One region of the Streptomyces sp. NPDC027962 genome, then DNA from elsewhere that is predicted to be linked to it. Evidence: riboswitches for the same ligand, from Rfam matches in the RefSeq annotation. Region 1 holds a riboswitch; each other region holds the start of a gene.
What was found. A riboswitch is a leader RNA that binds a small molecule or an ion and turns the genes downstream of it on or off. The one in region 1 is predicted to bind cobalamin.
Positions count from the first base shown of each region.

Region 2: linked by a shared signal. The riboswitch ahead of ACZ4SA_RS12240 (ABC transporter substrate-binding protein) and the one ahead of ACZ4SA_RS32475 (energy-coupling factor ABC transporter permease) in region 1 are both predicted to bind cobalamin.
Region 3: linked by a shared signal. The riboswitch ahead of metE (5-methyltetrahydropteroyltriglutamate--homocysteine S-methyltransferase) and the one ahead of ACZ4SA_RS32475 (energy-coupling factor ABC transporter permease) in region 1 are both predicted to bind cobalamin.
Region 4: linked by a shared signal. The riboswitch ahead of ACZ4SA_RS31600 (cobalamin biosynthesis protein) and the one ahead of ACZ4SA_RS32475 (energy-coupling factor ABC transporter permease) in region 1 are both predicted to bind cobalamin.

Region 1 covers NZ_JBVHTA010000051.1:42,156-46,808, forward strand. Annotated here, with positions in the region: gene dhaK (dihydroxyacetone kinase subunit DhaK) at 308-1,300, shown strand; gene dhaL (dihydroxyacetone kinase subunit DhaL) at 1,372-1,989, shown strand; gene ACZ4SA_RS32470 (PTS-dependent dihydroxyacetone kinase phosphotransferase subunit DhaM) at 1,986-2,396, shown strand; cobalamin riboswitch at 2,518-2,713, shown strand; gene ACZ4SA_RS32475 (energy-coupling factor ABC transporter permease) at 2,744-3,430, shown strand; gene ACZ4SA_RS32480 (energy-coupling factor ABC transporter substrate-binding protein) at 3,430-3,792, shown strand; gene cbiQ (cobalt ECF transporter T component CbiQ) at 3,799-4,548, shown strand; gene ACZ4SA_RS32490 (energy-coupling factor ABC transporter ATP-binding protein) at 4,545-4,653, shown strand, end outside.
Region 2 covers NZ_JBVHTA010000010.1:44,475-49,127, reverse strand. Annotated here, with positions in the region: gene ACZ4SA_RS12245 (FecCD family ABC transporter permease) at 1-938, opposite strand, end outside; gene ACZ4SA_RS12240 (ABC transporter substrate-binding protein) at 935-1,975, opposite strand; cobalamin riboswitch at 2,016-2,222, opposite strand; gene ACZ4SA_RS12235 (iron-siderophore ABC transporter substrate-binding protein) at 2,586-3,560, shown strand; gene ACZ4SA_RS12230 (iron ABC transporter permease) at 3,576-4,653, shown strand, end outside.
Region 3 covers NZ_JBVHTA010000010.1:37,314-41,966, reverse strand. Annotated here, with positions in the region: gene metE (5-methyltetrahydropteroyltriglutamate--homocysteine S-methyltransferase) at 1-1,987, opposite strand, end outside; cobalamin riboswitch at 2,167-2,363, opposite strand; partial or broken gene ACZ4SA_RS12215 (3-hydroxyacyl-CoA dehydrogenase family protein) at 2,553-2,801, opposite strand; partial or broken gene ACZ4SA_RS12210 (isocitrate lyase) at 2,794-3,183, opposite strand; partial or broken gene ACZ4SA_RS12205 (short-chain fatty acyl-CoA regulator family protein) at 3,177-3,593, shown strand; gene ACZ4SA_RS12200 (hypothetical protein) at 3,628-3,777, opposite strand; gene ACZ4SA_RS12195 (alanine racemase) at 3,996-4,653, shown strand, end outside.
Region 4 covers NZ_JBVHTA010000048.1:18,688-23,340, reverse strand. Annotated here, with positions in the region: gene ACZ4SA_RS31605 (cobyric acid synthase) at 1-591, opposite strand, end outside; gene ACZ4SA_RS31600 (cobalamin biosynthesis protein) at 588-1,541, opposite strand; cobalamin riboswitch at 1,631-1,776, opposite strand; gene ACZ4SA_RS31595 (hypothetical protein) at 1,901-2,122, opposite strand; gene ACZ4SA_RS31590 (inorganic phosphate transporter) at 2,131-3,360, opposite strand; gene ACZ4SA_RS31585 (class II aldolase/adducin family protein) at 3,592-4,257, shown strand; gene ACZ4SA_RS31580 (alpha/beta hydrolase) at 4,377-4,653, shown strand, end outside.

The DNA of each region.
Region 1 (4,653 bases):
CGAGACCAGGTCAAATCTGCCCGCACGGGAAGTCCCCGTGCGGCGCACCGAAGTGTCGCCGGATCTGCACGCCGCGCTCGACGCGTCGCTTCTCGACAGCCCGACGCCTCGTCGATACTGGACGTCTTCGTCGCCGCAGAGGAAGGGTCACAAGCTCCTGACGGCCAGTCAGTGAAGTCGGCACCAGTCCCGCCAGACACCGCCCGAGGCCGCCACCGACCGCCAAGGGCCACGATCCCGTACAGCCCCACCGACCAGTCAAAACCCTGTTCAGGGGCCATGCTGGTAAATTTCCCAGGAGGAACCGTTGAGGATGCTCATCAATGTGCCGGAGACCGTTGTCGCGGACGCGCTGCGGGGGATGGCGGCCGCCCATCCCGAGCTGGCCGTCGACGTGGACAACCGGGTGATCGTGCGGCGTGACGCGCCCGTCGCGGGGAAGGTGGCGCTGGTTTCCGGGGGCGGGTCGGGTCACGAGCCGTTGCACGGCGGGTTCGTCGGGGTGGGGATGCTCGACGGGGCCTGCCCCGGGGAGGTGTTCACCAGCCCCGTGCCCGACCAGATGGCGCGGGCCGCCGCCGCTGTGGACAGCGGCGAGGGCGTGCTGTTCATCGTGAAGAACTACACGGGTGACGTGCTGAACTTCGACATGGCGGCCGAGCTCGCCGAGGACGAGGGGGTCCGGCTCGCGAAGGTTCTGGTCAACGACGACGTCGCCGTGACCGACAGCCTGTACACGGCCGGGCGGCGTGGTACGGGCGCGACCCTGTTCGTGGAGAAGATCGCCGGGGCCGCCGCCGAGGAGCGGATGCCGCTCGAGCGGGTGGAGGCGATCGCCCGGCAGGTGAACGAGTCCTCCCGGAGCTTCGGCGTGGCGCTGAGTGCGTGCAGCACACCCGCCAAGGGCAGTCCGACCTTTGATCTGCCGCCCGGTGAGCTGGAGTTGGGCATCGGCATCCATGGTGAGCCGGGGCGCGAACGCCGCTCGATGATGACCTCGCGGGAGATCGCGGACTTCGCCGTCGACGCCGTGCTGGAGGACCTGCGTCCGTCGGGCCCGGTCATCGCACTCGTCAACGGGATGGGTGCGACACCGCTGCTGGAGCTGTACGGCTTCAACGCCGAGGTCCAGCGGGTGCTGGCGGAGCGGGAGGTGACCGTCGCCCGTACCCTCGTCGGCAACTACGTGACCTCCCTCGACATGGCCGGCGCCTCCGTGACGCTCTGCCAGGTGGACGAGGAGCTGCTCAGGCTGTGGGACGCACCGGTGCAGACGCCCGGGCTGCGCTGGGGGCGGTGAGAGGCCCCGACGCACACGCCGTACGTCGTACGTCAACGCCCGAAAGACCCGACTCACCCCAGGGAGTGCTTGTGCTCGACGCCGAATTCTTCCGCCGCTGGCTGGCTGCCACCACGGTCGCCGTGGACCGGGAGGCGGACCGACTGACCGAGCTGGACTCGGCGATCGGCGACGCCGACCACGGCAGCAACCTCCGGCGCGGATTCACTGCCGTCACCGCCGCCCTGGAGAAGGAGCCCCCGGCGACGCCGGGGGCCGTGCTGATGCTGGCCGGGCGGCAGTTGGTGTCGACGGTCGGGGGCGCGTCGGGGCCGCTGTACGGGACGCTGCTGCGGCGCACCGGCAAGGCGCTGGGCGACGACGCGCAGGTGACCCCGGGGCAGTTCGCCGAAGCCCTGCGGGTGGGCGTCGCCGCGGTGGCGCAGCTGGGCGGGGCGAAAGCGGGCGACAAGACGATGCTGGACGCCCTGGAGCCGGCAGCGGCGGCACTCGGCGAGCGCACCGAGTCGTTCGCCGCGGCCCGGGAGGCGGCGGAACAGGGAGCGCTGGCGACGGTGCCGATGCAGGCGCGCAAGGGCAGGGCCAGCTATCTCGGCGAGCGCAGCATCGGACACCAGGATCCGGGAGCGACGTCCTCGGCCCTGATGGTGGCCACGCTCGCCGAGACGGTGGAGGCGGCGAGCGCATGAGCGACGGCAAGCAGGTGGGCATCGTGCTGGTCTCGCACAGCAGGGAGGTGGCCACGGCCGTCGCCGAGCTCGCCAGGGGACTGGCGGGAAGCGGCGGTACGGCCCCCGTGGCCCCGGCGGGCGGGACACCGGACGGCGGCCTCGGCACCAGCTCGGAGCTGATCAGCGCGGCCGCGCAGCAGGTCGACCAGGGCGCGGGCGTCGCGGTCCTCGTCGATCTGGGCAGCGCCGTGCTGACGGTCAAGGCGCTGCTGGCCGAGGGCGACGAACTTCCGGAGGGGACACGGCTGGTCGACGCGCCGTTCCTGGAGGGCGCGGTCGCCGCTGTGGTGACGGCCGGCGCGGGGGGCGATCTGGACGCGGTGGAGGCCGCGGCGTCGGAGGCGTACGGCTACCGCAAACAGTGACGCGTCAGCGGCGCGCCACCGGGACGTGGTGAACACCTCACCCACCGGGACGTGGTGAACAGCTCACCCGGCCGCCGGCCGGTGCGCCCGTGCGCGGCTTGTGATGTACCTGGTCGGCGCACTACTGTCACGGGGCCTTGGTGTTCGGGAAACCGGTGCAGTACCGGTGCGGCCCTCGCCACTGTGATCGGGAAGTCCGGTTCCACCCCCTCACGGGGAGCCACTGGGACACCACGCCTGTGCGTGGTGCCCGGGAAGGCGGAGCCCGGACGGCATGACCCGTCAGCCAGGAGACCGGCCGAGGTGCGTTGTCCATCCACGAGGTGCTGGAGAGGGTCTCCCACATCATGCACATAGCCGAGGGCTATCTCCCCCCGCTGCACGCGGCCGCCTGGGGCGTCGCTTCCGCCCCGTTCGTTGTCCACGGCGTACGGGCCCTGACCCGAGAGGTCAGGGCCAATCCCGAATCGACCCTCCTGCTCGGCGCGTCCGGGGCCTTCACGTTCGTCCTGTCCGCGCTGAAGATTCCGTCCGTCACCGGCAGTTGCTCGCATCCGACCGGTACGGGTCTGGGCGCGATCCTGTTCAGACCGCCGATCATGGCGGTGCTCGGCACGATCACCCTCCTGTTCCAGGCGCTGTTGCTGGCGCACGGGGGGCTCACCACACTCGGCGCCAACGTCTTCTCGATGGCGATCGTCGGGCCGTGGGCCGGGTACGGGGTGTACCGGCTGCTGCGCCGGTTCGACGTACCGCTGATGGTGAGCGTCTTCTTCGGCGCGTTCGTCGCAGACCTGTCCACCTACTGCGTCACCAGCGTCCAGCTGGCACTCGCGTTCCCCGACCCGGGCACCGGTGTCCTGGGCGCGCTCGCCAAGTTCGGCGGGATCTTCGCCGTCACGCAGCTGCCGCTGGCGGTGAGCGAGGGGCTGCTCACGGTGCTCGTGATGCGACTGCTCAGCCAGTCCAGCAAGGGCGAGCTCACGCGGCTCGGTGTCCTGGTCAAGGGTGCGAAGAAGGAGGCGGCGGTCTGATGAGCCGTAACGCGAAGATCAACACCTTGCTGCTGCTGGTCGTGGCGGCACTGGCCGTGCTGCCGCTGGTCCTCGGGCTCGGCGACCACAAGGAGGAGCCGTTCACCGGGGCCGACGGGGAGGCGGAGGCTGCGATCACGGAACTCGAGCCGGACTACGAACCGTGGTTCTCGCCGCTGTACGAACCGCCGTCCGGGGAGGTGGAGTCGGCACTGTTCTCGCTGCAGGCGGCGCTGGGCGCGGGTGTGCTGGCGTACTACTTCGGGCTGCGCAAGGGGCGCCGACAGGGTGCGGAGCGGGCCCTGGGGAAGGGGCCCGAGGCCACCGGCCGGGACGTGGACAGCACCACGACGGTCTCGTAGCCGCCGATGCTGCCGATCGACGCGGCGGCGCACAGCAGTCGCTGGCGCCGCCGTCACCCGTGCGAAAAAGCGGTCCTCGGGCTCGGCCTGACGGTGACGGCGGTCTGTCTGCCGCCCTGGCCGGGGGCCGTCCTCGTCGCCGCCGCGACCCTGACCGTACTGCTCGGACCGGCCGGTGTGGCGCCGCGGCAGTTGTGGCGGGCCTTCCGCATCCCCCTGGGCTTCTGCGTCACCGGCGCCGTGCCGCTGCTGTTCGCGGTGGGCGGCCCGGAGGGCCTGGTCTCGCTCGCGCCCGGCGGACCGGCCGACGCCGTTCGGCTCCTGCTGCGCACCTCCGCCGCCTCGCTGGGCGTGCTGCTGTTCGCCTTCACGACGCCGATGTCCGATGTGCTGCCGCGGCTGGTGCGGGCGGGAGTGCCGCCGGCGGTGGTCGATGTGGCGCTCGTGATGTACCGGATCAGCTTTCTGCTGCTGGACGCCGTCACCAATGTCCGCCAGGCGCAGGCCGCCCGTCTCGGCCACACGAGCAGGGCCGCCGCGTGGCGTTCGCTCGCGGGGCTGGGCGCCACGGCGTTCGTGCGGGCCTTCGACCGCGCGAGCCGGCTGCAGGCCGGGCTCGCGGGCCGCGGCTACGACGGCACGCTGCGGGTGCTCGTACCGCGGGCGACGGTGTCGCGTCCGTTCCTCGCCGGGGTCGGCGCACTGCTGTCCGGGATCGTCGCCCTCACCCTCGTGCTCGAAAGGTACGTGCCATGAATCTGTCCCCCACGGCCCCCTCCGTCGTGGAGCTCGTCGACGCGGGTTACACCTACGAGGACGGCCCTGCCGTGCTCAGCGGCGTGGGTCTCGGCCTCGCGGAGG
Region 2 (4,653 bases), on a different contig from region 1:
AGGAACACCGCCCCGGCCAGCGCGGTGACCGGCAGCAGGCGGCCGTGCCCCGGGCCCACAAGGGCGCGTGCGGCGTGCGGCAGGACGAGCCCGACGAAGCCGATCGCGCCCGCCGCGCTGACCAGAGCGGCCGTCAGCAGCGCGGTCACGCACAGCAGCACCAGCCGGGTCCGGGCGACCGCGACGCCGAGGGTGGCCGCCGCGTCCTGGCCGAAGGCGAAGGCGTCCAGCGTGCGCGCGTACCCGAGACACACCACCAGCGCGAGTGCCAGGACGGCCAGGCAGAGCCACACCTCGCTCCAGCCGGCCCCGCTGAGCGACCCGAGCAGCCAGAACAGCACGCCCCTGGTGGTCTCCGCGTCGGCGGCCGTCATCACCACGAACGAGGTCAGCGCGGAGAACAGTTGCATGGCGGCCACCCCGGACAGCACCACCCGGTCCGTGGCCCCGCCGAGGGTGTGGCTGAGCAGCAGCACCAGCGCGAACGAGCCGAGCGCGCCCACGAACGCGCCCCCCGAGATGGACAGAACACCGCCCCCCGCACCGAGGACGACCACGACGACGGCGCCGGTCGACGCTCCGGAGGAGACCCCGAGGACGAACGGGTCGGCGAGCGGGTTGCGCAGCAGCGACTGCATCACCGCCCCGCACACGGCGAGCCCGGCCCCGCACACCGCGGCGAGCAGGGTGCGCGGCAGCCGCAGGTTCCACACGATGCCGTTTCGGATCGGGGACAACTCCGTCGTGCCCCATCCCAGATGGGAGGCGACCGCGGACCAGACGTCGCCGACGCCGATGTCCGCCGGGCCGATGGTGACGGCCACGGCGACGGATGCCGCGAGCACCGCCAGCCCGGTGCCCAGGCCGGCCGCGGTCCGCAGGGTACCGGCGGCGGACCGCGGCGGGCGGGCCGCGGGCCTGTGCAGAGCGGTGGTCATCCGCCGAGTCCGTACTCGCGCAGCGCGGCGGCGACCTTCTCGACTCCCTCGACGGTGCGGATCGTGGGGTTCATGGCCTGCCCGCTGAGCAGCACGTACCGGTTGTTCTTCACCGCGTCCATGTTCCGCGTCGCCGCATTGGACTCCAGGAACGCGATCTTCTTCGCGGCGGTCTCCGCGGTCTGCGACTTACGGGTGAGGTCGCCGATGACCAGCACGCCGGGGTTGCGGTCGGCGACGGTCTCCCAGTTGATCTGGGGCCACTCCTGCGTACTGTCGTCGAAGACGTTCTTCGCGCCGAGCGTGTTCGTGATGATGCCGGGTGCGCCGCAGCAGCCTGCCATGTAGGGGGACTCCTGGTTGGCGAACCAGTACAGGATCGTGGTGTCCTTGGCGTCGATCCCGGAGGTGGCCTTGGTAACCCGGTCGTTCAGCTCCGTGACCAGCTTCTCGCCGCGCTCCTCCACCCCGAAGGTCCGGGCCAGTTCACGCACCTCGCGATAGACGGTGTCCATGGCCAGCGGCTTCGTCCGTGAGCCGTCGCCGTCGCCGCTGTTGTCCTTGCCCTCGCAGTCGGCGGGCGAGAGATACGTCGGCACTCCGAGTTCCTCGAACTTCTCGCGTGGGGCAACCCCGCCCTTGCTGAGGGTGGAGGCGAAGGAGGAGGCGACGAAGTCCGGCTCGGTGTTCAGGACCTTCTCGAACGACGGCGCGTTGTCGGCGAGCCGGGGCACCTTCGCGTTGGGCTTCTCCAGCCCCTTCATGACCGGGTCGGTCCAGGTGGCGGTGCCCACCATCCGGTCGGCAAGCCCGAGGGAGAGCATGATCTCGGTGGTGCCCTGGTTCAGGGACACGGCCCGCTTCGGCGGGGCCTCGACCGTCGCTTTCTGCCCGCAGTTGTCGAGTGTGACAGCCCGGGCCCCGGCTTCGGCGGACTTCCCTGACGCGTCGGACGACGAGCCCGAACCGCACGCGGTCAGCAACAGGGCCCCGGTCAGGAGCAGAAGGGAACAGTGGGCGGGACGTGACAGCTGCACGTTGGCTTCCTAGGCGTCGGGGCCCATGCGCGGGGCCCGTTCGGACGGTCGGCTGCCAGCAGGTCTTCGGACTCGGGATCATCCTGACGGGGCACCTTCCCAGACCCGGCCATGGCCGGGTCCAGTGGTTGTCGCCCCGCCCGTCACCCTCACCGCTGCGCGTCAGTTCCGGACTCTCACCGGATTCCCTGACCCGTGCACGCGGACGTCCGTGTGCACGAGTGCGACTGGCGCCCGGAAGTTACCACGGCCTTACCTACTTCCGCCGGAGTGTCTGCGGTACTCGCGGTCGCCGGCAGCGCGATCCGGAGTGTCACCGGCAGGATGCGAACCCGCGCGCGGCTCAGGAGAAAAGGCCGTGCCCACTACCGCGCCAGCTCCGCTTGACCAGCCCACGCTGCGCATGGGCCCAAGCCGTGTTCGAACTTTTTGGGGGCGATGGGCACGGCACTGGACGCTGCGGCGATCTCGGGGAAGCCTCCTCCGTCCTGTACAGGGAGGGACGGGTGGTCGGCTGTGACGCTCGTTTGACGCTCCGAGCGCCTGCACGCGGTATGGCAAGCCGAAAAACCTGCTCTGACGGGTGAAGCCCGAAGAACGCGCAGCAGCCCTGGCCAGTGCTGTGACCGGCTCCGCGATCCGCCCGGCGAGCTCCGCCTGCGGGACCACCGAGCCCCCCGCCGACGACAGGGCGAAGAACACCGCCGAGAAGATCACCCTCACCGACGCCTCCGGCCAGAAGGTCGTCCTGAACGGTCCGGCCAAGAAGGTCGTCGGTACCGAGTGGCACGAGGTCGAGCTGCTGATCTCGCTGGGCGTGGACCCGGTCGGCGTCGCCGACGTCAAGGGCTACAAGACCTGGGACAGCGCGGTCCCGCTGAAGAACGAGCCCAAGGACGTCGGCACCCGCGGCGAGCCCAGCATGGACACCATCGCCGCCCTGCAGCCGGACCTCATCGTCGCCAGCACCGACCTGCCGCCGGCCGCCGTGAAGCAACTGCGCAAGGTCGCCCCGGTGGTGGAGGTGAAGTCGGCCAACGCGGCCGACCCGATCGGGCAGATGACGAAGAACCTCGATCTGCTCGCCCAGGCCACCGGCACCACCGAGAAGGCCGGCGAACTCAAGAAGCAGTTCGAGGCGAAGATCAAGGAGGGCAAGGAGACTCTCGCGGGAGCCGGGCTCGCGGGTGCGAAGTACGCCTTCGCCGACGGGTACGTCGTCTCCAACCAGACGTCGATCCGCCCGTTCACCAGCGGCTCGCTCATCGGCGCGGTCAACGAGGAGCTCGGCCTGAAGAACGACTGGTCGGTCAAGGGCGACCCGGCGTACGGCCTCGGCACGACGGACGTCGAGGGCCTGACCAAGCTGGGCGCCGACGTGCACTTCGCCTACATCGGCAACGACGGCGACCAGAACAGCACCCCGTTCACCGGCGCCCTCGCCAAGGACAAGGTGTGGACCTCGCTGCCGTTCGTCAAGAAGGGCAACGTCCACCGCCTCCCCGACGGCATCTGGATGTTCGGCGGTCCCGAGTCGATGAACAAGTACGTCGACTCCGTCGTCGCCGAGCTGACGAAGAAGTAGGGAAGAAGCAGCACCATGGCCGTCACCGCGACCACCCCCGCCACCCGTCCGTCGGCGGCCACGTCCCGCACGGCCGCGGCCGCGGTGACGGCCGCACTGCTCCTCCTCGTCGCGGGCCTCGCACTCGTCGACATCACCCAGGGCACCGCCTCCGTCGGCGCCACCGAGGTCTTCAAGGCCCTCACAGGCCGCGCCGACGCCGCCGACGCGTCCGTCGTCATCGCCTCGCGGCTGCCGAGGATGACGGCGGGGCTGCTCGTCGGGGTCGTCCTCGGCATGGCGGGCGCCGCCCTGCAGGCGGTCAGCCGCAACGTCCTCGCCGCGCCCGACACCCTCGCCATCAACGCCGGCTCCTACTTCGCCCTCGGGCTCACCGCCGCCACCGGCCTCTCGCTCCCGCTGTTCGCCTCCTCCGGCATCGCCTTCGCCGGCGGACTCACCGCCGCGGCCGTCGTGCTCGGATTGTCCGGCCTGGGCTCCGGCACCATCCGCCTCGTGCTGGTCGGCAGTGCCCTGACCCTCGGTCTGACCGCCATGACCGAGGGACTGGTCCTGCTGTTCCCCCAGGAAGCCGAGGGCGTCTACCACTGGAACCAGGGAAGCATCTCCCAGAACGGTTTCGACGGCGTCCTGCAGATGGCGCCCATCGGTGTCATCAGCCTCCTCGGGCTGCTGCTCCTCGCCCGCCGGGTCGACGCCCTGGCCCTCGGCGACGACGCCGCCCGCGGCCTCGGCGTACCCGTCCGCGCCACCCGCATGACCGCGGTCGTGCTCGCGGCCCTGCTCGCCGCGGCCGCCGTCACCCTGGCCGGTCCGGTCGGTTTCGTCGGCCTGTGCGCCCCGGCACTCGTCCGTCCCCTCGCCCACAGGTTCCGCGGCTTCGCGCGGTCCCGTATCGGCATACCGGTCGCGGGTCTCGTCGGCGCCGGGCTCGTGCTCGGCGCGGACGTGCTGCTGCGCACCCTCGTGCCGGCGGACACGGCCGTCGCCGTGCCGACCGGCGTCGTGACCAGCCTTGTCGGGGCCGTCTTCGTGATGGTCATGGCCGCGCGGCTGCGGGACACCGCCGGCGTCGCCACCGACCGGCTGCGCA
Region 3 (4,653 bases), on a different contig from region 1:
CGAACTCGGCGTAGCACATGTGGGTGTGGATCTGGGTGTCCGGGCGGACGCCGGCGGTGGTGAGCCGGAAGGCTTCCGTAGCCCATGCCAGATAGCCAGAGTGGTCCGCGGCGCGCAGCGGCAGCGTCTCGCGCAGTGCGGGCTCGTCCACCTGGATCACCGATGTGCCCGCGGCCTCCAGGTCGTTCACCTCGTCGCGCAGGGCGAGGGCGACCTGGCGGGCCGTCTCGCCGAGGGGCTGGTCGTCGCGGACGAAGGACCAGGCCAGCATCGTGACCGGGCCGGTGAGCATGCCCTTCACAGGGCGCGAGGTGAGGGACTGGGCGTACGACGTCCAGCGCACCGTCATCGGCTCGGGCCGCGAGATGTCGCCGGCCAGGATCGGCGGGCGGACGTACCGGGTGCCGTAGGACTGGACCCAGCCGTGCTGGGTGGCGAGGTAGCCGGTGAGCTGCTCGGCGAAGTACTGGACCATGTCGTTGCGTTCGGGCTCGCCGTGCACCAGGACGTCGATGCCGGTCTTCTCCTGGAAGGAGATGACCTCCTGGATCTCCGCCTTGATGCGTTCCTCGTAGCCGGCGGTGTCGATCCGCCCGGCGCGCAAGTCCGCCCGCGCGACGCGCAGTTCGCCGGTCTGCGGGAACGACCCGATGGTAGTGGTCGGCAGCAGCGGCAGCCCGAGATGGCCGCGCTGGGCCGCGGCACGTTCGCCGTACGGCTGGGACCGGCGCGTGTCGGCGTCCGTGACGGCCTCGGCACGGTTGCGTACGGCCGGGTCGCGGGTGATCGGCGAGCCCGCGCGGGAGGCCAAGTCGGCGCGATTGGCGGCGAGTTCGGCGGTGATGGCGTCGGTGCCCTGGGCGAGGCCCCGCCCGAGGGTGACGATCTCGGCGGTCTTCTGCTTCGCGAAGGCCAGCCAGCGCAGGATCTGCGGCTCGATGTCCCACTCGGACGCGGTGTCGAGCGGCACGTGGAGGAGGGAGCAGGAGGCGGCGACGTCGACCCGGTCCGCCAAGCCCAGCAGGGTGCCGAGGATGGACAGGGACTTCGACAGATCGTTGATCCAGATGTTGCGGCCGTTGACGACACCGGCGACCAGTCGCTTGCCGGGCAGACCGCCGACGACGGCGAGCGCGTCCAGGTTGGCCGCGGCGGCCTCGGTGAAGTCCAGGGCGAGGCCCTCGACCGGGGCCTTCGCCAGCACCGGCAGTGCCTTGCCGAGCCGGTCGAAGTACGAGGCGACCAGCAGCTTCGGCCGGTCGGTCAGCGCCCCGAGGTCGCAGTAGGCGCGCTCGACGGAGTTCAGTTCCGCAGGGAAGCGGTCCTGCACGAAGGCGGGCTCGTCCAGCTGCACCCACTCGGCGCCAGCCACGCGCAGGTCGGCGAGCACCTCGGCGTACACCGGCAGCAGACGGTCGAGCAGGGTCAGCGGTTCGAAGTCCGTGGGGACGCCCGGTGCGGGCTTGGCGAGGAGCAGGTAGGTGACGGGGCCGACCAGGACCGGGCGGGCGGTCAGGCCCAGCGCCAGGGCCTCCTTCAGCTCGGCGACCTGATTCGTCGAGTCTGCCGTGAACACGGTGTCCGGGCCCAACTCGGGCACGAGGTAGTGGTAGTTGGTGTCGAACCACTTGGTCATTTCCAGCGGCGCGACGTCCTGGGTGCCACGGGCCATGGCGAAGTAGCCATCAACGGCGTCGGCCTCGACGGCGGCGCGGTGGCGCTCGGGGATCGCGCCGACCATGACGGTGGTGTCGAGGACGTGGTCGTAGTACGAGAAGTCACCGGTCGGCACTTCGTGGATGCCGGCGTCGGCGAGCTGCCGCCAGTTGGCGGCGCGCAGGTCGGCGGCTGTGGAGCGGAGGGCGTCGGCGGTGACGCGGCCATTCCAGTAGCCCTCGATCGCTTTCTTCAGTTCCCGGTTCTGTCCCTGGCGGGGGTAGCCGTAGACGGTGGCCCGTGCTGCCGCGGCTGCGGACTTGCTGGTCACGGAGATCTCCTTCGCGAGACGATTCCCTGAGATCCCGGAGACGGGACGAGAACGCGAAGGGATGACGAACCGGACGGAACCGACCTCGCGCGACAAAGCGCGGTCGTCCGCCTGGTATGTACGCCGACCCGCCCTCGAGGTCACCGAGATCTCCGTGCGCGGAATGGTCCGCGCACGGGCAGTTGGCAGGTCTTCGGACTCGCGAGCACGTCCTCCTGGCCGGAGGACACCTACTGGCCGTCGCTTCCCAGGTCCGGTACGTCGGGCCCAGTGCGTATGACGGCGGTCGTTCCCGCTCACCGCTGCGGGGCAGTCCCGGATTCCCACCGGGTTCCCTCTTGCGACGCCCCGCCTGGCGGACGGGGCGAACCAGCTGCTCCGGCCACCCTAGGGGGTGTCGCCCCTCAGCCGTCCAGGATCTGGAAGGTGACACAGAGCACGTCGGAGGAGGAACGCCGAGGGGCGGGAAGCGCCGCGCTCGCGCTTCTCGCCCTTCCCCTGTCCACCGCCGGGACCCTCACCCCGGCGGCCGTGCGGGCCCCTCAGCCCGCGTCGTACCAGGCCCTCAGCCCTGGTCGTAGGTGTGGAAGCCCCGGCCGGTCTTTCGGCCCAGCAGTCCTGCCTCCACCATCCGCTGGAGCAGCGGGGGAGGGGCGTAGAGGGGTTCCTTGAACTCGTCGTAGAGCGACTCGGCGACGAACGCGACGGTGTCCAGGCCGATCAGGTCGGCGAGTTTCAGCGGGCCCATGGGGTGGGCGCAGCCGAGCTCCATGCCGGTGTCGATGTCGGTGGCGGTGGCGAAGCCGGATTCGGCCTGCACCGGCGGCGATCATCGCCTTGGTCAGCTCGAAGGCGTTCAGCGGGCCGCCGAAGCCGGCCTCCGCGTCCGCGACGATCGGCGCCAGCCAGTCGGTCGTGTCGCCGGCGTTCTCGGCGGTGGCGATCTGGTCGGCGCGCAGCAGCGCGTTGTTGATCCGACGCACCACCTGCGGGACGGAGTTGGCCGGGTAGAGACTCTGGTCGTAGTAGGTGTGGCCTGCCTGGTTGGCGTCGGCGGCGACCTGCCAGCCGGACAGGTAGATCGCCTGCAGGCCCGCCTTGACCTGCTGGACCGCCTGACCGCCGGTGAGCGCGCCGAGGGCGTGGATGTAGTCCCGCTCGTGCAGCTGCCGCCACAGCCGCTCGGCGCCGGGCCGGCGGCACCTGCCCGCTGTGGAACGTGTACGAGTCCTTCGCCGCCCCCGGCCGCATCCACGTCCAGGTGGCCGAGATGCCCGACGGGCAGCGCTACCTGTGGACGGCCCGCGCGGTCACCCGGCACCGCGGCGGCTGGGGCGAACCCGGCAAGACGTACGCGATCGGCCTGGGCTGCGAGATCCGCCACGCCCACCGCCTCGTCTACTCCGATGGCCTCGACCTCGACAACGCCTCGGCCACCACCCCGATCGGCATGGGCTGCCGGGTCTGCGAACGCCTCGACTGCCCCCAGCGCGCCGCACCGCCGCTCGGCCGCGCCCTGCGCATCGACCCGGACAGCAGCACCTTCGTCCCCTACCCGGTGACCGACCCCGACGCACGGCCGGACCGAGGGGCGGGCCGCGGGTAGGGCCGGTGCCCGACGCCCCGGCCGCTTCCGGCTTCTAGACGACTCCGGGCGTCACCAAGCCCGGTACGGGGCGTGGCCTGCCGTCGGCATCGATGGCGACGAACGTGAGCCGCCCGGTCGCGACCTCAGTACCGGGCCCGGCCGCGTTCCACCGCTCGGCGGTGACCCGGACCCCGACCGTCATGGACGTCCGCCCCGCACGTTCGAGTTCGGCGTGCACCGTGAGCAGCCGACGAACACCCCAGGCGTTCGGCTACCCCCCCAACTCGACCCGTCTGTGGAGTCCGACACGCATGGGAGGCGAAAACGACCATTCCATTACTTAACGCGGAGGTCATTCGGAGCATGTTGAAAATGAGTGTCATAATCATATAGAAGTATGGGGTGCTCATCCCTCGACAAGTGCTGGAGCGTCCGGCGGTCGCACCCCGGCCCTTCGCGCTCACCGCACTCCGGCATCCCCTCGTCTCCGCGCTCCTGGCGGATCACCGTGCCCTGCTGGCCGACCTCCTGGACGGCCTGGGGTCTCCCCTGCACGTCGTACTGCCCGAGGTCTTCGAGGACAACGTCGTCAGGCTTCGCCGGGCGTTCGCCGAGTCGGCCGCCGATACCGGGATCCTCTTCGCCAAGAAGGCGAACAAGGCTGACTGCTACGTTAGTTCGGCTGCAGCCCTGGGGATCGGGGTCGATGTCGCCAGCACCTCCGAACTGATCAAGGCGCTGGCCGGCGGAGTGCCCGGACACCGGATCGGAGTCTCCGGACCGGAGAAGGACGACACGCTGCACGCTCTCGCCGTTCAGCACGGCTGCCTGGTCGCCGTCGACTCGACCAGCGAACTCCGTCGGCTCGCCGCGACCGCCCGGCTCGCACGGAGACAGGCCGTGGTGCTGCTGCGGTCCCGGACCACCAGTCAACCGGCAAGCCGCTTCGGAATGTCCGACGCCGAGCGCGCGGCCGCCGTCGGTCTCTGCGCGGAACTCGCGGAACACATCAGCCTCCGAGGCTTCTCCTTCCACCTCAACGGCTACTCCAGCGCGGAACGCGCGACGGCGGCGAACG
Region 4 (4,653 bases), on a different contig from region 1:
CAGCAGCGCCGTCGTACCGAAGAACTGGGCGAACACCCCGCCCCGGTCGATGTCCCCGACCACCAGCACCGGCAGCCCCGCCGCGCGCGCGACGCCCATGTTCACGATGTCCGTGCGCCGCAGATTGATCTCGGCCGGACTGCCCGCCCCCTCGCAGATCACGGCGTCATACGTGCCCCGCAGCTCCTCCAGGCACGCCATGACCGGCTCGAACAACTCCTGCCGCCGACCGCCGCGCAGTTCCTTCCCGGCGGATGCCCCGCCGGTCTTCCCGAAGAACCCGCGGGCGCTCAACTCGCCCACGGGCTTGCCCATCAGCACCACCTGGCTGGAACGGTCGCTGCCGGGCTTCAGCAGCACCGGGTTCATCAGGGCGGTCGGCTCCACGCGCGCGGCCTGCGCCTGCATGGCCTGTGCGCGCCCGATCTCCGCGCCCTCACGTGTCACGAACGAATTGAGGGACATGTTCTGCCCCTTGAAGGGCGCGACCTTGACCCCTTGCCGCACCAGCCAGCGGCAGATCCCGGCCGTGACGACGCTCTTGCCGGCGTCCGAGGTCGTCCCGGCGACCAGCAACCCCCCACCGGTCATGCCGGCCTCCTTCCGCCGCGCCCTGCACCCAGCATCCGCCCCGTGGCACAGACCACCAGGGTCAGCAGGCCGACACGCCGCGACAGCCGCACCGCCCGCCCGATGTCGTCGAACTCCACCGCCCGGCCGTCGCCGTTGAGAACCGGCCGGTGCTCGACCCGGCCGCCGTACGAGAGGGTGCCGCCCAGCCGCACCCCCAGCACGCCGGCGAACGACGCTTCGACCGGGCCCGCGTTGGGACTGGGGTGCTTGCCCGCGTCGGCCCGCCAGGCCCGTACCGCCCCCCGCGGATCCGGCCCGCTCACGGCCGCCAGGATCGCGGTCAGCCGTGCGCCGGGCCAGCCCGCCACGTCGTCCAGGCGCGCCGATGCCCAGCCGTAGCGCCGGTAGCGGGGCGACTTGTGGCCCACCATCGCGTCCAGGGTGTTGACCGCACGGAAGCCGACAAGGCCGGGCACGCCGGCCAGCGCGCCCCACACGAGGGCTCCCACGACCGCGTCGGAGGTGTTCTCCGCGACGGACTCGACGACGGCGCGGGCGATCTGCTGCTCGTCCAGGGTCTGCGGGTCGCGCCCGCACAGATGAGGCAGCCGTTCACGGGCCGCTTCGACGTCCCCGGCGGCCAGCGCGTCGCCGATGGCCGAGGCCTCACGCCCCAGCGTCGTGCCCCCGACAACCGCCCACGTGGCGACGGCGGTCAGCGCGATCGACGCGGCGGGGGAGCGGCGTACGGCACGGCCGGCCAGAGTCGCCGCGGCGACGGCGCCGCCCGCGCACACCGCGGTGTGCAGCGCGCCCCGGCCGCGGTGGTCACGCCACAGGACACGCTCGAGGGCGGCGGCCATCCGTCCGAACGCGGCGACCGGATGCCCACGGCGGGGATCGCCGAGGAGCAGGTCACCAGCGAGGCCGGCGGCGGCGCCGTACACGAATACTCGGTCGGCACGCACGGGATCAGCGATCCCCGAAGTGGCGTCCGACGGACAGGGCTGTACCGCAGCCGGGCATGAGACGAGTCCTCACTCAGGGTCCGCGCCCTGGTTCGACGTGACCGGCGGTGAGAGTTCCTGGCTCCCCGGGGTTCGTGCTCCCGGGTGACAGTGGCGGGACCGCGCCGGATTCGCACCGGACTTCCTCTTCTGCCGCCGTTATCGGCCCCGGCAGTCCACCACGCGCGCGAACGCCCGTCAACTCGCCATTGACCTGCGGCGGGACAGTGTGCCGAGCCCCACACCGGTGGACACACGAAGGCCGGGTCGAAGGCACCCGCAGGTGTCCTCGACCCGGCCTCGCGAGGGTCCGGCCGTCGTCAGACGACGATCAGATAGATCCCGTAGGAAACGGCTGCCGCGCAGAGCGCGAAGCAGGCGTAAGCGCCCGTGCGGGCCAGTGCGCCGGAGCCTCCGGCCTGCGAGGCCGCCTCCTGCTTGGTCAGGCCCACGATGCCCAGGGTGAACAGGCCCACCAGGGCGACGGTGGCGACGAGGCTCACGCCGAATACGGAGCCGAGAGCTGCCCAGTCGATCTTCATGCTGTTCCTTACACCGTGGCCGGACGTGCCGACTCGGGCTCGGCCGGGGCCGGGATAGTGGTCTTGATTTCGCCGGCGGGCGGCGGGGTGACGGCCGCGATGGCGGTCGTGACGACGCCCGCACGCTCCTCGGTGCCGTCGACGTCGTTGACGTTGGTGTGGTCGACGACCTGGCGGCGCGAGACGAACCAGATCGCGGTGCACGCGGCGACCAGGAAGACGGCGACGGCCGCGACACCCCAGTCACCCTGCTTGGTGACGTACTCCGAGCCCGCCGCGACGAGGCCCGCGGCCGGCAGGGTCAGGCCCCACGCCACGAACATCCGGGTGGCGGTGGACCAGCGGACCACTCCGCCCTTGCGGCCGAGACCGGCACCCATGACCGCACCGGAGCAGGAGTGGGTCGTCGACAGGGAGAAGCCGAGGTTCGACGAGGCGAGGATGACGCTGGCCGCGCTGGTCTGGGCGGCGAAGCCCTGCTGCGGCTGGAGGTCGGTGAGGCCCTTGCCCATGGTGCGGATGATGCGCCAGCCGCCGAGGTAGGTGCCGAGCGCGATCGCGAGACCCGCGGAGACGATGACCCACAGCGGAGGGTTGGAACCGGGGGCGACCACATTGCCGGCCACGAGAGCCAGCGTGATGATGCCCATCGTCTTCTGGGCGTCGTTGGTGCCGTGCGCCAGGGAGACCAGACCGGCGGAGGCGATCTGCCCCGCACGGTAGCCCTTCGCGGTGGCTTTCTCGTCGGTGTTGCGGCCGATCCGGTACGTGAGCCGGGCGGCCAGCATGGCGGCGAGGCCCGCGACGAGCGGTGCGGCGATGGCCGGGATCAGGACCTTGGTGACGACAACGCCGTTGTTGACCGCGCCGAAGCCGGCCGAGGCGACGGTGGCGCCGATCAGACCGCCCATGAGGGCGTGCGAGGAACTGGACGGCAGCCCCACCAGCCAGGTGGCCAGGTTCCAGAGGATGGCGCCGACGAGCGCCGCGAAGATGACTTCAGGTGAGATGCCTGATTCGTCGACCAGCCCGCTGGAGATCGTCTTGGCGACCTCCACGGAGAGGAAAGCACCGACGAGATTCAGAACGGCGGACATGGCCACCGCTGTCTTGGGCTTCAGTGCGCCCGTCGAAATGGTCGTCGCCATCGCGTTGGCGGTGTCGTGGAAACCGTTCGTGAAATCGAACACGAGCGCTGTCACGATCACAATCGCGAGCAGCAGTGTGATGTGTTCCATTTACCCAGGCAATCGTTTGACGTCATTGACTGGTGGACCGTAGGCAACCTGGATGAACGGAAGGTGAACTGGGTCCGGCGGCCGGGTGTCCCCAAGTGGAGCCAGGAGGTTCCGCTTGTCTGATTTCCGACCCGGCGCCGCTCCCCGCAGCCACTCGAACACCCTCCGTGTCCCTGCGGCTGTCGCCGGGCCGTCATCGGGCCGGCGGGCCTTCGGTGACAGGATCACGGCATGACTGATGAGGCGCGGCACGACGCGATCGAACGGGCATGGCAGGACCTCGTGGACACGGCCCGCAGGACGGCCGCCGAGGGACTCGTGGTGGGCACGTCCGGAAACGTCTCCGTACGGGTCGGCGAGCTGGTCCTCGTCACGCCCAGCGGAGTGCCCTACGACCGGCTCACCCCGCAGGACACCGTCGGCGTCGACCTCGACGGCACCCAGGTCATCGGCACCCTCGCCCCCACCAGTGAGCTGCCGCTGCATCTCGCGGTCCACCGCGAGACCGGGGCGCGCGCCGTCGTCCACACCCACGCGGTGCACGCCACGGCGGTCTCGACCCTGGTCCCCGAGCTTCCGCCGGTCCACTACATGACCGCCGCCCTCGGCGGCCCGGTCCGCGTCGCCGCCTACGCCCTGTACGGCACGGAAGAACTGGCCCGGAACATGCTCCACGCCCTGCACGACCGCACGGCCTGCCTCCTGCAGAACCACGGAACGGTCGCCTACGGCGACACCCTGGCCCGGGCCTACGACCGCACGGCGCAACTGGAGTGGATGTGCCGTCTCTGGCTGACGGCGTCCTCCATCCCGGGCCGCACGCCGAGCCTGCTGTCGCCCGCCCAGCTCGCAGAGGCATCGGCCCAGCTCCGGGGATACGGCCAACAGGCCCGCTGATGCGGCGGTGGAGCGTCTGCCCACCCACGCGCCTTCGGGGCAGCGCCCCGGCCTGCGTGGAGCCACGCGCGCGGCCCCGCCCACTGGCCCCCGCCCGCGCCCCCGCCCACACTGGACAGGTGCGCCCGGCTACAGCGACGGCAGCGGCCGTCTCCACCCTGATCGGCGTCGGCGCGGCCGCGGTCGCGGCCGGCCGCTACGCGAGCCACGCCGCGCTGAGGGCGCAGGCGCGCCGGCCTCTGCCGGGCGACCCCCGGCTCACCGTGCACGACACCGCACCCGGCAGGGTCGTCCTGACCCGCAGCCTGGCATCGCTGCGCCCCGGGACGTACGGGCTCGAGGGGCCGGGCGTCCACGCGGTCGTGGGTCCGGTGCTCGACGGGGTACCGCACGGTC